3 regions of the Shewanella sp. 10N.286.52.A9 genome follow, and region 2 is predicted to be linked to each of the others. Evidence: predicted binding sites of a transcription regulator. Region 2 holds the regulator's gene; each other region holds the start of a gene.
What was found. Region 2 encodes MetJ, which represses methionine synthesis genes. Its sites were predicted from a motif close to TAGACGTCTAGACGTCTA; they were not measured.

Region 1: AB4128_RS14130 (methylenetetrahydrofolate reductase) is a predicted target of MetJ. The motif match lies at 1,004-1,021, and genes of this name have one in related genera.
Region 3: msrA (peptide-methionine (S)-S-oxide reductase MsrA) is a predicted target of MetJ. The motif match lies at 1,052-1,069, and genes of this name have one in related genera.

Annotation. Positions count from the first base shown of each region.
Region 1 covers NZ_JBFRJQ010000016.1:219,900-222,178, reverse strand. Annotated here, with positions in the region: gene AB4128_RS14135 (trimeric intracellular cation channel family protein) at 1-537, opposite strand, end outside; gene AB4128_RS14130 (methylenetetrahydrofolate reductase) at 1,025-1,999, shown strand.
Region 2 covers NZ_JBFRJQ010000024.1:15,449-17,727, reverse strand. Annotated here, with positions in the region: gene metB (cystathionine gamma-synthase) at 1-778, opposite strand, end outside; gene metJ (met regulon transcriptional regulator MetJ) at 1,001-1,318, shown strand; gene AB4128_RS15510 (sulfite exporter TauE/SafE family protein) at 1,428-2,168, shown strand; gene AB4128_RS15505 (conjugal transfer protein TraF) at 2,212-2,279, opposite strand, start outside.
Region 3 covers NZ_JBFRJQ010000027.1:91,826-94,104, forward strand. Annotated here, with positions in the region: gene trxB (thioredoxin-disulfide reductase) at 1-262, opposite strand, end outside; gene msrA (peptide-methionine (S)-S-oxide reductase MsrA) at 432-911, opposite strand; gene astE (succinylglutamate desuccinylase) at 1,083-2,114, shown strand; gene AB4128_RS17585 (thiamine pyrophosphate-dependent dehydrogenase E1 component subunit alpha) at 2,265-2,279, shown strand, end outside.

The sequences.
Region 1 (2,279 bases), on a different contig from region 2:
TGATAAGCTTATCCATTCAACAACACCGCTGAATTTCATCACCACATACAAGGCAGCAGTTGCGAGAGCAACAAGTGCATAGAGCTCTTTTTTAAAGATAAGCGGCACCTGATTACATAAAATATCTCGAATGACGCCACCAAAAACACCCGTCACAACTCCCATAACGATCGCAATTTCAGGACCATAACCAAGCATCAAGGTTTTTTGTGCACCCACAATAGAAAATACCGCTAACCCGACAGCATCAATTGCCAAGAATAGGCGCGAAAGGTAACGCATTAACGGTGCTATCATCACCGTCAGTAAAGATGCGGTAGCGATGGCTAACAAGTAGTGCACGTTTTCAATCCATATAATGGGATAATTTCCCAGTAACATGTCTCGTAATGTGCCACCACCAATGGCAGTAACACAGCCAATGATAACGACACCAAACAAATCCATTTGTTTTTTACCTGCGGCCAACGCGCCTGTCATCGCTTCAGCTAGGATACCAACTAGCCATAAGGCACTGATCACTTTAACTTCTAACATAACACGCACTAACAAATAAAAAAGGAAGCAAATATTGCGCTCACCCCCGCTAAAAATACAGATATAATTTCTAATTTTATCATTATATTTTCTAATGCTTTTACAGTGAAAATTTACACAAGCACTTACAGCTATATGGTTGAAAGATTTAAAACCAAAATTTAGTAATTAATAAAATAGCTAACACAGTATTTATGCAACCAAAACAAATAAGGACTCTATATGCACCAAAAGTTACATTAACCTTATCCTATTCGCTATTATTATGTTGCTGTGTATTCCAACTGCCGCCATTCAACACACTGAATTACTATTAGAGTCGACAGTAATATCAGTCAGTGTTTGGCAACACAAAACGATTAGGCTTTTATCATTTAGCCGCTAAATGACGATGACCTTAGTTATATCTAAAAATTATCTTATTGAGCCTTAACAACCGCCCTGATTTAAGACACAATGTAGATAACATCCATCTAGACGGCTAAACATGAGAAAATCATTAAAACAGCGATCGTCAGATCATCACCGTGGAATATACTTTATTGGTACTACCCCACCGAAAATCGATACTGATTTTGAGTCGGTCAGCATTATTGCTGATAAGTTACTCGCTCGCCTTGATGAGATAAGTTTTGACGGTTTGATCATTTATGACATTCAAGATGAAACCAGTCGTACTGACACCCCTAGACCTTTTCCATTCAAAGCCACCCATGACTCTGGCACCTATGCACAATTAATCAACCAAAAGTCAGGTAAGCCTGTTATAGCCTATAAGAGTGTTGCAGGGCTGGATGAGCGAGGGTTTAATGAATGGTTATCTCGCGCTTGGTATCAAAACAATGTCAGAGATCTCGTCTTGGTGGGCTCCCCCTCTACTCAGGTAAAAAGTTCATTACCACTTAATGATGCTTATAAGGTCTTAGCTTCGCACTCTCAGGACTTCTATCTTGGTGGTGTTGCCATTGCAGAGCGCCACTTAAGCAAAAAGAATGAACACATTCGTTTATTAGGTAAGTCGACTCAAGGCTGCGAGTACTACATTACTCAAGCGGTATATAACGCCCAAGCGACAATTGATATGCTAACCAGCTATGCTCAAGAATGTGAGTTAAACAACATTAAACCCAATCGAGTTATCTTAACTTTCTCACCTTGTGGCAGCGCCAAAACCCTAGAATTTATCAACTGGTTAGGGGTATCAGTACCAGAAGAAACCAGTGAGCGTATTCTATCTGCAGCCGATCCATTATATGAGTCGATTAAAATAAACCACAGTAATCTACTGCAAATTTTAGATGCGGTGATTCAGCTAAATATCCCGTTAGGGTTAAACATTGAAAGTTTAACTAATCGCAAGACTGAAATTGATGCATCTATTTTGATGTATAAATTACTGAAAGGCACCATGGATCAAGCCTTAGCACAAAATCAAATTGATCAATTTGTGCTGAATAAGTGATCACACAAAAACTATCATTCTCTATGGTGCTGATGCGCCATAGAGACTCCTTTAAGTTTCATCTAGCTAACACCTTTATTAACAGGCTTCTTGCTAACAAAGCATCAAACTCCCCTATATATCGCTTTTTTACCTCACAACGCTAGCGACACTGACTTCACCCAAACCTATTTTACTAATGTAAACAAATATTTACCTACGACTAATGTCTGAGGTTAAAACGCCGATTATTACTCGCTATGGCTATAGGGTTCAGATAAGGTGCTTCTAATTTAAAGCA
Region 2 (2,279 bases):
GAGCATTAGTTTGGTGCTCACGGATCCGCACGGCTAAAGTTCTAATACCACGCAGTGTTAGGTAACTGTCAAATGCAGAACCTGTTAGCCCTAAGGTATTTGACCACCAATGTAATAGCTCACCAAGCTCTGCATCTTTAGCGACAACGGCGCCGCCAACAACATCACTGTGGCCATTAATGTATTTAGTCGTTGAGTGCATCACGATATCAGCACCAAGTTCTAATGGCTGCTGTAAAATTGGAGATAAAAAAGTATTGTCGACAACAACAAGTGCATCAACAGCATGGCTTGCTTCAACGATGGCTTTAATATCCACAACCCGCAAAAGTGGGTTCGAAGGTGTTTCTAACCAGACCATTTTAGGCTTTTGTGCTATCGCTTCAGTGAGTGCTTTCTCGTCAGTTTGATCAACAACCAATAATTTAAATTGGCCTTTGTTGGCAAGATTTGTGAACAGTCGGTAACTACCACCATAACAGTCATGCGGTACCACGATTAAGTCATCAGGCCCAAGTAAACTTGTCACTAAGGTAATCGCGGCCATTCCTGTACAAGTTACAATCCCTGTCGCACCATTTTCTAGTTTAGCGATTGCCTCCCCTAGTACACAACGAGTCGGATTACCTGAGCGGCTATAGTCGAATTTCCTTGGGTTGGTGTGTCCATCAAATGAATAATTTGTTGAAAGGTAAATCGGCGGGACTACCGCGCCATACTGAGTATCAGATTCGATACCTTGGCGAACTGCTAATGTAGCTGCGCGATGTTTTTTCATTGTAAGCTCCTCAAGATTGACACACTATAGAGTACACACCGTAGAGATGTCTAGATGGCTAAATGTACCTAAGCAAAGTTAGATCGTCAACACATATTAGACGTTTAGACGTCTAAACATAAAGAAATCTATTTGCATTCGTTATAGAATAGCAGCAATAATTTGACTGTAATAAATAAGCAGTTAAAATCTGCCACGAATCTATCGTATAAAGGTGAGTTAATGACTGAATGGAATGGCGACTATATCAGCCCATATGCCGAACATGGCAAAAAAAACGAACAAGTTAAAAAAATTACGGTATCCATTCCGTTAAAAGTGCTTAAAGTACTAACTGATGAACGTACTCGTCGTCAGGTGAACAACTTGCGCCATGCCACTAACAGTGAACTATTATGTGAAGCATTTTTGCACGCATATACTGGTCAGCCACTCCCTAACGATGAAGATTTATCTAAAGAAGGCCCGGATAGCATTCCAAGTGAGGCTAAAGCTCTTATGGATAAAATGGGCATCGAGTGGGAAGATTTAGACGAATAACCGCTATTGAGCTTACTTTTATGTAAGCTCAATTTTATTCTGCATTTCTATTCTCATAAATTTGTCGCACCAAATTTGCACCGACCTTAATTAAGTCAACGAGCACAGAATGGCATTTATCGATCCGCAAACCTTGATGCTTGCATCGGTTATCATATTTCTGGGCGCACTAACTCAGGGGCTAATAGGTTTTGGCTTAGCTGTGGTCGCCAGTCCACTGCTTTACATTATTGACCCTCAACTTGTTCCTGTTCCAGTTATTGCATGTGGATTTTCCATTGCATTAATAACGTTATTGCGAGAGCGAACCCCGCTCAAGTTTAATGGCTTACAATACGCCTTGCTCGGTCGAGTCCCTGGTGGTTTTCTTGGTGCTGGATTATTAATTTTTGCCCCACAAGCAGTATTAGGGCTAGCGATAGCCTTTATTGTGGCTGCTGCAGTCATTCTTAGCATCTATAAAATTACCGCACCAGTAAATAAGATCACTTTGTTTATAGCAGGGGTTTTATCAGGAGTATTTGGCAATATCGCTGCAATTGGTGGCCCACCTCTAGCAATATTACTTGCCGGAAAAGACGCACCACAGTTTCGTGCAGCCTTATCTATATTTTTTGTCTTTAGTTCTATGATTGCGATGTTAATACTCATTGTGGCGGGACTCGTTGAGCTAAAACATGTTTGGCTTTCATTGATGTTATTGCCGTCGGTGTTTTTGGGTAGCCTAGTGGCAGGAAAGCTAACCAATAAAGTCGACAAAGAAAAAACCAGAATGGCAACATTAGTGCTGTGTGGTCTGAGTGCTATCGTGCTAACAATTAAGTCAACGTTAGCTTTATCTATCAGTTAATCACGCCATAATTAAAGTCGCTGACGATCTGCTAAGTCAGCACTCAAAAGTGGTAAGAGGTTTGTAATACTGCCCCTACGGCGTCATCTTCACCATAGCTACCACTCATGT
Region 3 (2,279 bases), on a different contig from region 2:
CTTCGTTAATATGGTCAAAGATAATCTCTGTATCAAACTTTTCAGCATGCTGCTGCATTCTTTCCATTAATGCAGGGCCAGTAAGATCATTCGCGTCACCAGGCCAGTTTTCAACTTCGGTCGTTGTCGTAAGCTGTCCACCTTGTTGCATACCAGTGATCATAACTGGTTTTAAATTTGCGCGTGCAGCATAAACTGCAGCCGTGTAACCAGCAGGGCCAGAACCTAATATCAGTAGGTTAATATGACGTGCTTGACTCATTGTTGTATATCTCCGTATTCATATGCCTAAGCAATTTGAATGGATTGTAGGGAATTTAACGGGGCGGGTAAAGCGCAGTTCGGTCTAACTTATAGATTGCTTTAATCGACTATGTACACAAAAGACACCAAAGTGGTGCCTTTTTATACTTATTTTCAGCGCTTACTTGTTAAAACGAAATATGGCAGCTCGGCAAGTCATTCTTTTCTAGATAATTTTGGTGGTATTCTTCGGCAATGTGAAAACGCTTTAATGGTACAATTTCAGTAACAATTTGACGGTTTCCCCATTTGCCACTGGCGATTAATTGTTGTTTTGCTGACTCAGCTATTTCTTTTTGTTGATCATCATGGAAAAAGATAGTGCTTCTATACTGTGTGCCAATATCTTCACCTTGTTGATTCAAGGTCGTCGGATTATGATTTTGCCAAAAAACAGCGACTAAGGTTTCGTACGAGACGATGGTTTCGTCAAATTCAACTTGAACTACTTCGGCATGGCCAGTGTTACCCGCTTTAACTTCAGCATAAGTTTGGTATTGATCATTCCCGCCCATATAACCGCATTTGGCATCTAAAACACCTTCTACTTGTTTAAAGAAGTATTCGACGCCCCAAAAACAGCCTGCACCAAATGTTGCTAATGTCATAGTTATACCCATAAAGAAGTCTAGATGGCTAAAAGTATATTTGTTCACAGCAGGAATGCAAGCAAAGATTTACATTTTGTTAAATGACACTTAACGTTAGCGTTCATTGAATGTGTTAGAATCAACACGATTATGAAACCTATTCGTTTAAACGTCTTTCAAGGAGTCTTTGTGTTTCAGCAATTAATGGACGATCATGACTTTCTCGCTTTTACTTTGGCCAATATTGATAAGCCTTTAAAAAGCCAAGCATTCACATTATCAAATCAAACAACAGTCACAATCTTAGATAATGGTGTAATAAGCTTTAGCCCCGCATCTGGCTCTACAAAGGATGTGGTTTTATCATGTGCCATTCATGGTAATGAAACCGCGCCTATAGAAATATGTAATAAACTCATCAGTGATTTACTTACTTGTAAAATAGAAACGCTGCATCGTGTTTTATTCATTATTGGTAACCCTGATTCTATATTGACTCAAACACGCTTTGTTGAAGAGAACATGAACCGTTTGTTTTCAGGTGCTCATTCAGATGGAGAAGGGCTGATAAATAAAGAGCGAGTGAGAGCTAAAGCGCTAGAACAATACGTCAGTGATTTTTTCAATGACAATGATAACTCGCAGCGTATTCATTACGATTTGCACACTGCTATCAAGCCTTCAAAGCATGAAAAGTTTGCGATATATCCCTACAGACCAGGCAGAGCATTCAGTGCAAAACAAATAATGTTTTTAGCAGGCTGCGATGTAGATACGATTTTGTTTCATCACGAACCCACAACAACATTTAGTTATTTTTCATCAGAGCAATTTAAAGCTGATGCGTTTACCGTTGAGCTAGGTAAAGTTATGCCATTTGGTGAAAATGATATGCATAAATTTGCAAATACCCACAAAATGTTAGCGGCGCTAATTACTCAAATAGAACCAGAATTAGCAGTATTCGATAGCAATAAACTCAACCTGTATAAAGTATCACGTTCAATCAATAAGCATTTTGATGATTTTGCTTTTTCATTTTCTAAGACGACTGAAAACTTTACAGGCTTTGAGCAAGGCCAGACTTTAGCAATTGAAAATAATCAACAGATAAAGGTTATAGAGCCCTACGAAGCTATCGTTTTTCCAAATGAAAATGTACCTGTTGGGCAACGCACGGTATTATGTTTAGTACCAGCGCCCAATGAAGATATTCAATAACTTGTAAAGTTAGATATACAAATTTTTTGCAAGGTTATTTACCAACAAGAAAGCACATTAGTTGATAGTAAGTTTACGTTAACGTAATGTGCTTTCGCATATAATAAATTAAGCTTTATTTTATAAGGCCTCAGATAACAAGAGCATAATATGAGCAACGCACCG